One region of the Hydrogenophaga sp. NH-16 genome, then DNA from elsewhere that is predicted to be linked to it. Evidence: predicted binding sites of a transcription regulator. Region 1 holds the regulator's gene; the other holds the start of a gene.
What was found. The regulator NrdR, encoded in region 1, represses ribonucleotide reductase genes. The targets are predictions, from matches to a motif close to CACNANATNTNGTG.
Positions count from the first base shown of each region.

Region 1 (3,405 bases):
TCGACGAACACCATCCAGCCGGTACTCCATTCGGAGCTGGCCTCACAAGCGGTGCCATCGGTGCTCGGGCAGACGACCATCTGGCGCGATGTCTTGATGGCCTCGGATCGCGCCAGCTGCAGACTGGTCGACAGCTCGCGTGTGGCGCTGTCGCGGCGCCACTGGCGCAGCACCTCGCTGAAGCTGGGAATCGCCAGTGTCGTGAGGATGGCGACCAGCGCGATGGTGACCACCAGCTCAACCAGCGTGAAACCTCGCTGGCGAGAGTTGGGCGGCTTCGGGAATGAGGGCAGGTTGTTCAATTTGCAGCTCCGTACTGCAATGTATCGTCCGCCTTCAAGGCTCCTCAGGACGCCCTGACACGCGGTCGAATTTGGCCTGCTCAGCGGCAAAAAGCATTCATTTTTCACGCAGCTGTCGCTTTGGGTCGCCACAAACCGCTGGCAGGTCGCCGCCAGCCTGGGGCCGCCCGCATCCGCAACGGGCCCCCGGTGTCATTCCGCCGGCTGGCCTGTGCTGAGCTGGATTCTCCCAATTCGATTGATGATGATTCTCTGGCTGGCTCCCGTTTCGGGAATGATCTCCAGCGTGCCCATTCCCGATGCCATCATTCCTGTTGGCATGAATACGAAGCGCTGGAGCAATGCATTGCCGCGGATGCTTTGAATTCCACTGACGCCCTGTGAAACAGCGACCAGTTTGTCGGAAGGGCTGAATTGGCCATTGCTGTCGATGTCCTGAAACACGAGCCATCCCGATTTCCATTCCCTGTTGGAGCCGGGAGAGCAGCGAAGGCCATCTGCACTGCTGCACATCACCACGCGCCGGGACCAGCGGATGGCCTCCGATCTCGCGAGCGCAAGGTGATCGGTGATGGCTCGGGTGGCGTTGTCTCTTTGCCAGTCAGAGAGCAGCCGGCTCATGGGGGGAACAGCGAGCTGAATGAGAATGGCCAGCAACGCGGTCGCCACGACCAGTTCGATGAGGGTGTATCCGCTGATTTGACGAGGAGGTTGACAGACAGGCAATCGCATGATGGGTTCGAAGTAATTCGTTCGAACTCATTATTTCCCTGCGTTGCCACCGAATCATGCCTTCAATGAGGTACATGTCGGTATCGTGTCCCTCCGATGGAGGAGGGGCTTTTCCCAATAGCCGGCGGCGCGCTACCGGCGGACCTCATCCACGAGCGCGCGAAACTCGTCGATATCCTCAAAACTGCGGTAAACGCTGGCGAAGCGGATGTAGGCCACCTTGTCGAGTTTCTTGAGCTCGCGCATGACCATCTCGCCCAGTTTGGTGGAGGCCACTTCGCGGCTGCCCAGGTTGAGCAGCTTTTCCTCGATGCGCTCGATGGCGGCGTCCACCTGTTCGGTGCTCACCGGTCGCTTGCGCAGGGCGAGGGTGAATGAGGCGCGCAGTTTGGCCGGCACGTAGTCCACGCGCCGACCATCCTTCTTCACCACCGCCGGGAAGCTGACCTCTGGCCGCTCATAGGTGGTGAAGCGCTTTTCGCAGTGGCCGCACTGCCTGCGGCGGCGGATGAAGTCCGCGTCTTCGGAAACCCGGGTCTCAACGACCTGGGTTTCCAGATGGCCGCAAAAGGGGCATTTCACCTGTAGACGGGGAAACGGGCGGTCAGGGCATTGACCTTGGCGCGCACCGCTTCGATGTTCGCCGGGTCGCGCGGGTTGTCCAGCACGTCGGCAATCAGGTTGGCGGTGATGCGGGCTTCCTCGTCCTTGAAGCCGCGGGTGGTCATGGCCGGGGTGCCGATGCGCACACCACTGGTGACCATCGGCTTTTCCGGGTCGTTGGGGATCGCGTTCTTGTTGATGGTCATGTGGGCGCTGCCCAGCACGGCCTCGGCTTCCTTGCCGGTGATGCCCTTGGCGCGCAGGTCCACCAGCATCACATGACTCTCGGTGCGGCCGCTGACGATGCGCAGACCGCGCTGGGTCAGGGTCTCGGCCACGATCTGGGCGTTCTTCACCACCTGTTGCTGGTAGGCCTTGAACTCGGGCTGCAGCGCTTCCTTGAAGGCGACCGCCTTGGCTGCGATGACGTGCATCAGCGGACCGCCCTGCAGGCCGGGGAAGATGGCGCTGTTGATGGCCTTTTCGTGCTCGGCCTTCATCAGGATGATGCCGCCGCGCGGGCCGCGCAGGCTCTTGTGGGTGGTGGAGGTCACCACGTCGGCGAATGGCACCGGGTTGGGATACACGCCCGCGGCGATCAGGCCGGCGTAGTGGGCCATGTCGACCATGAAGATGGCGCCTATTTCCTTGGCGATCTTGGCAAAGCGCTCGAAGTCGATGCGCAGGCTGTATGCGGACGCCCCGGCGACGATGAGCTTGGGCTTGTGCTCGCGGGCCTTGGCTTCCATGACGTCGTAGTCGATCGCTTCGTTCTTGTCGAGGCCGTAGCTGACCACGTTAAACCACTTGCCCGACATGTTCAGCGGCATGCCGTGGGTGAGGTGGCCTCCTTCGGCCAGGCTCATGCCCATGATGGTGTCCCCGGGCTTGAGGAAGGCCAGGAAGACGGCCTCGTTGGCCGAGGCGCCGCAGTGCGGCTGCACGTTGGCGGCATCGGCACCGAAGATCTGCTTGACGCGGTCGATGGCCAGCTGTTCGGCCACGTCGACGTACTCGCAGCCGCCGTAGTAGCGCTTGCCGGGGTAGCCCTCGGCGTACTTGTTGGTCAACTGGGTGCCCTGGGCGGCCATCACGGCCGGCGAGGCGTAGTTCTCGCTGGCGATCAGCTCGATGTGGTGTTCCTGGCGGGCGTTTTCCGCTTGAATGGCCTTGAACAGTTCGGGGTCGGTTTGCTCGATGAGGATGTTGCGGTCGTACATGGTTTGGCAGTCTCGGGACGGTCTCGGATGAGATGGGACCCCGCGCACTCTCTGAAAAGCGGCAGGGACTGCCCAGGCGAACGGCTGAACACCCGTAGAGTGGGCGGTGCGCTTCCCAGTGGTTGTCCCGCTCGCCAGGAGCGGAGGGCCACGTCAGCGCGGACGGCAGGTGGCTGCCGCGCGCCTATCGCCAGTTGCGCACCTGTGTAGTTTATCCGAGTGGCGAGGCGCCCGCAGGCCTCGGAGCTTGGCAGTCTGTGGTCAGGAGCTGGTGAGAACGGCGTCGGCTGCCGGTTCAACCGGCTGGCCGGCAGGGATGGCTTCGGGCTGGGGATCGAGCAGCCCGGTCTGGGTTGGCTCGATCGGCTCCGGCGCGGCGGGCGCAGGCGCGGCGGTGAAGATCGGGAAGGAAGTCGGCATCGGTTTGCCCAGCGCCACGCTCTGGATCCGAAGGTGCTCGGCCATGACTTTGTTGATGTAGCCGCTGCCGTCGGTGGTCACCGCCCCCACGTAGAGCCGCAGTCCACCTTCGACAGAGCCGGCCTGCT
Region 1 covers NZ_CP029344.1:1,658,155-1,661,559, reverse strand. Annotated here, with positions in the region: gene DD542_RS08055 (GspH/FimT family pseudopilin) at 1-302, opposite strand, end outside; gene DD542_RS08050 (GspH/FimT family pseudopilin) at 495-1,034, opposite strand; gene nrdR (transcriptional regulator NrdR) at 1,167-1,616, opposite strand; gene glyA (serine hydroxymethyltransferase) at 1,613-2,857, opposite strand; ZMP/ZTP riboswitch at 2,921-3,065, opposite strand; gene DD542_RS08035 (lytic transglycosylase domain-containing protein) at 3,119-3,405, opposite strand, start outside.

Region 2 (3,405 bases), 330 kb from region 1:
TCCGCTGGGCGGTGTGCAGGAGGAAGCGGTCGACGTGCGGCTGGTCAGCGCCACCCACAAGGACCTCGCGGCCCTGGTCCGGGACGGCGAGTTCCGGCAGGACCTGTTCTACCGGCTCAACGTGATCGGCCTGCGCACACCACCGCTGCGGGAACGGCGGGAAGACCTGCCCGGGCTGGTCGATGCCCTGCTGCAGCGCATCTGCAGCGAATCCGGCCAGCCGATCCCCACCCTCACTGCCGATGCCCTCGCCTGGCTGCAGGCCCGCGAACTGCCGGGCAACGTCCGCGAGCTGGAGAACCTGCTGCAGCGGGCGCTGGCGCTGAGCTCCGGCAGCCAGCTGCAGGCGCAGGACTTCGCGGACCCGGGCGATGTGGACGCCGGCTTCACGGCCACCCGGCCGCCCAGCGAACCGGTGGAGGCCGCCGAGGTGCCCACCCCCCAGCCCGACACCATTCCCGACGATCTGCAGGGCTACCTGGACGAGCAGGAGCGGCAGGTCTTGCTCAAGGCGCTCAAGGAATGTGACTACAACCGCACGGCCGCGGCCAACCGCCTGGGGCTCAACCTGCGGCAGATCCGCTACCGCATCCAGCGCCTGGGCATCACCATGCCGTCCGACGATGACGACAGCACCACCTGAAACAGGCGACTGGTCGGGGGGCTGGCTGCGCACCGCGCGGCAGGTGCTCTCGCCCAACGCCAACGACCGCCCCGCGGGCGCCGTCGTCGACCTCATCGTCCTGCATTCGATCAGCCTGCCACCCGGGCAGTACGGCGGGCCGGAAGTCGAATGGCTGTTCACCAACCGGCTCGACTGGTCGACCCACCCCTACTTCGAGCAGATCCGGGGGCTGGAGGTCTCGGCCCACTTTTTCGTGCGCCGCGACGGGCAGGTCGTGCAGTTCGTGGACGCGGACCGGCGCGCCTGGCACGCGGGGGTGTCGTGCTGGCGCGGCCGCGAGCGCTGCAACGACGACTCGATCGGCATCGAGCTGGAGGGCCTCGAAGGCCAGACCTTCGAGGATGCGCAGTACCGTGCGCTGGCCGACCTGTGCCGGCAACTGGCCGACCGCTACCCGATCACCCACATCGCCGGCCACGAGCACATCGCCCCCGGTCGCAAGCTCGACCCCGGCCCCGGTTTCGACTGGGCACGGTTGCAGCGCTGCCTGGCCTGGGACCATCGGTGCTTTCCCGAGTGTGTGATCGCCACATTCGATCCGGACGCCTCCACCGCCTGACCGGCGCCAACGTCGCTCCGCACATTGCCAGCAAAGACGCGGATTTCCGCGCGGAATCCGCACGAAATGCGCGTCGGCGCTCGGTTCCTGAGTCCAAGCCACGCACCGGCGCCGCACCACGCCAGGCCTGAACGCACCGCCTTTCCGATGGCTTTTTGCCAGACGAAAACCAGCATGCACTTTTTATCAAAACACTACCGGTAGTGGCTTGAACCACCACCAGGCACCAGATATAGTGTGCGCCGCACCAGCCGAACCTTCGGCGCCACAACACAAACGAAAGAGGAACCATGCTGACCGCCACGCCCACAGCCTCCCCGAACACCCCCCACATGCCCACCGGCAGCACCGGCTCCACCACCGAGCCCGCTGGCGCCTCCGTGCTGACCCAGTACCAGATCATCCGTCGCAACGGCGCGGTCGTGCCGTTCGAGCCGAGCAAGATCGCGGTGGCCATGATGAAGGCCTTCCTGGCAGTGCACGGCACCCAGGGCGCGGCGTCGGCCAGCGTGCGCGAGACCGTGGACGCGCTGACCCAGACGGTGGTGCGCGCACTGATGCGCTCGCGCCCCGGCGGCGGCACCTTCCACATCGAGGACGTGCAGGACCATGTCGAACTAGGCCTGATGCGCGGTGGCCACCACGAGGTCGCCCGCGCCTACGTTCTGTACCGCGAGCGCCGGGCACAGGAACGCGCCCATCAGGCCGAAGCGGCCAAGCCCGCCGAAGCCACGCTGCATGTGATGGATGGCGGCCAGCGTGTGCCGCTGGACATTGCGCGCCTGCAGGGCCTGATTGAGGCCGCCTGCGCCAACCTGGGCCAGGACGTCAAGGCCGATCCCATCGTCGCGGAGACCAAACGCAACCTGTACGACGGCGTGCCGATCGAGGAGGTCTACAAGGCCGCCATCCTGGCCGCGCGCACCCTGATCGAAAAGGACCCGGACTACACCTACGCCACCGCGCGCCTGCTGCTGCACACCGTGGTCAAGGAAGTGCTGGGCGAAGAGGTGCCCGCCGCACAGATGGGTGAGCGCTACGCCGACTACTTCCCGCAGGCGATCAAGAAGGGCGTGCAGAACGAGCTGCTGGACGAGAAGCTGCTGCAGTTCGACCTGGCACGCCTGGGCGCCGCGCTCAAGCCCGAGCGCGACCTGCAGTTCGACTACCTCGGCCTGCAGACCCTGTACGACCGCTACTTCCTGCACGTGCGCAAGAGCCGCATCGAGCTGCCGCAGACCTTCTTCATGCGCGTGGCCATGGGCCTGGCGCTCAACGAGATCGACCGCGAAGCCCGCGCCATCGAGTTCTACGAGGTGCTGTCCTCGTTCGACTTCATGTCGTCCACACCCACGCTGTTCAATGCCGGCACGCTGCGCTCGCAGCTCTCCAGCTGCTACCTGACGACCGTGCCCGACGATCTCGACGGCATCTACGAATCGATCAAGGAGAACGCCCTCCTGTCCAAATTCGCCGGCGGCCTGGGCAACGACTGGACCCGTGTGCGCGCCCTGGGTGCCCACATCAAGGGCACGAACGGTGAATCGCAGGGCGTGGTGCCCTTCCTGAAGGTGGTCAACGACACCGCCGTCGCGGTGAACCAGGGCGGCAAGCGCAAGGGCGCGGTCTGCACCTACCTGGAAACCTGGCACCTGGACATCGAAGAATTCCTGGAGCTGCGCAAGAACACCGGCGACGACCGCCGCCGCACCCACGACATGAACACGGCGAACTGGATTCCCGACCTGTTCATGAAGCGCGTGATGGAAAAGGGCGAGTGGAGCCTGTTCTCGCCCAACAACGTGCCCGACCTGCACGACCTGTTCGGCGCCGACTTCGAGAAGGCCTACCTGGCCTACGAGGAGAAGGCTGCCCGCGGCGAGATCAAGCCCTACAAGAAGGTCTCGGCCACCGACCTGTGGCGCAAGATGCTCTCGATGCTGTTCGAGACCGGCCATCCCTGGATCACCTACAAGGACGCCTGCAACGTGCGCAGCCCGCAGCAGCACGCCGGCGTGGTGCACAGCTCCAACCTCTGCACCGAGATCACGCTCAACACCAGCGACACCGAGACCGCCGTCTGCAACCTCGGCTCGGTCAACCTGCACCGCCACCTCAGCAACGGCCAGCTCGACCACGCCAAGCTGCAGAAGACGATCAA
Region 2 covers NZ_CP029344.1:1,331,109-1,334,513, forward strand. Annotated here, with positions in the region: gene DD542_RS06520 (sigma-54 dependent transcriptional regulator) at 1-643, shown strand, start outside; gene ampD (1,6-anhydro-N-acetylmuramyl-L-alanine amidase AmpD) at 624-1,244, shown strand; gene DD542_RS06530 (ribonucleoside-diphosphate reductase subunit alpha) at 1,577-3,405, shown strand, end outside.
Region 2: the regulator NrdR is predicted to act here: its motif matches at 1,469-1,482, upstream of DD542_RS06530 (ribonucleoside-diphosphate reductase subunit alpha).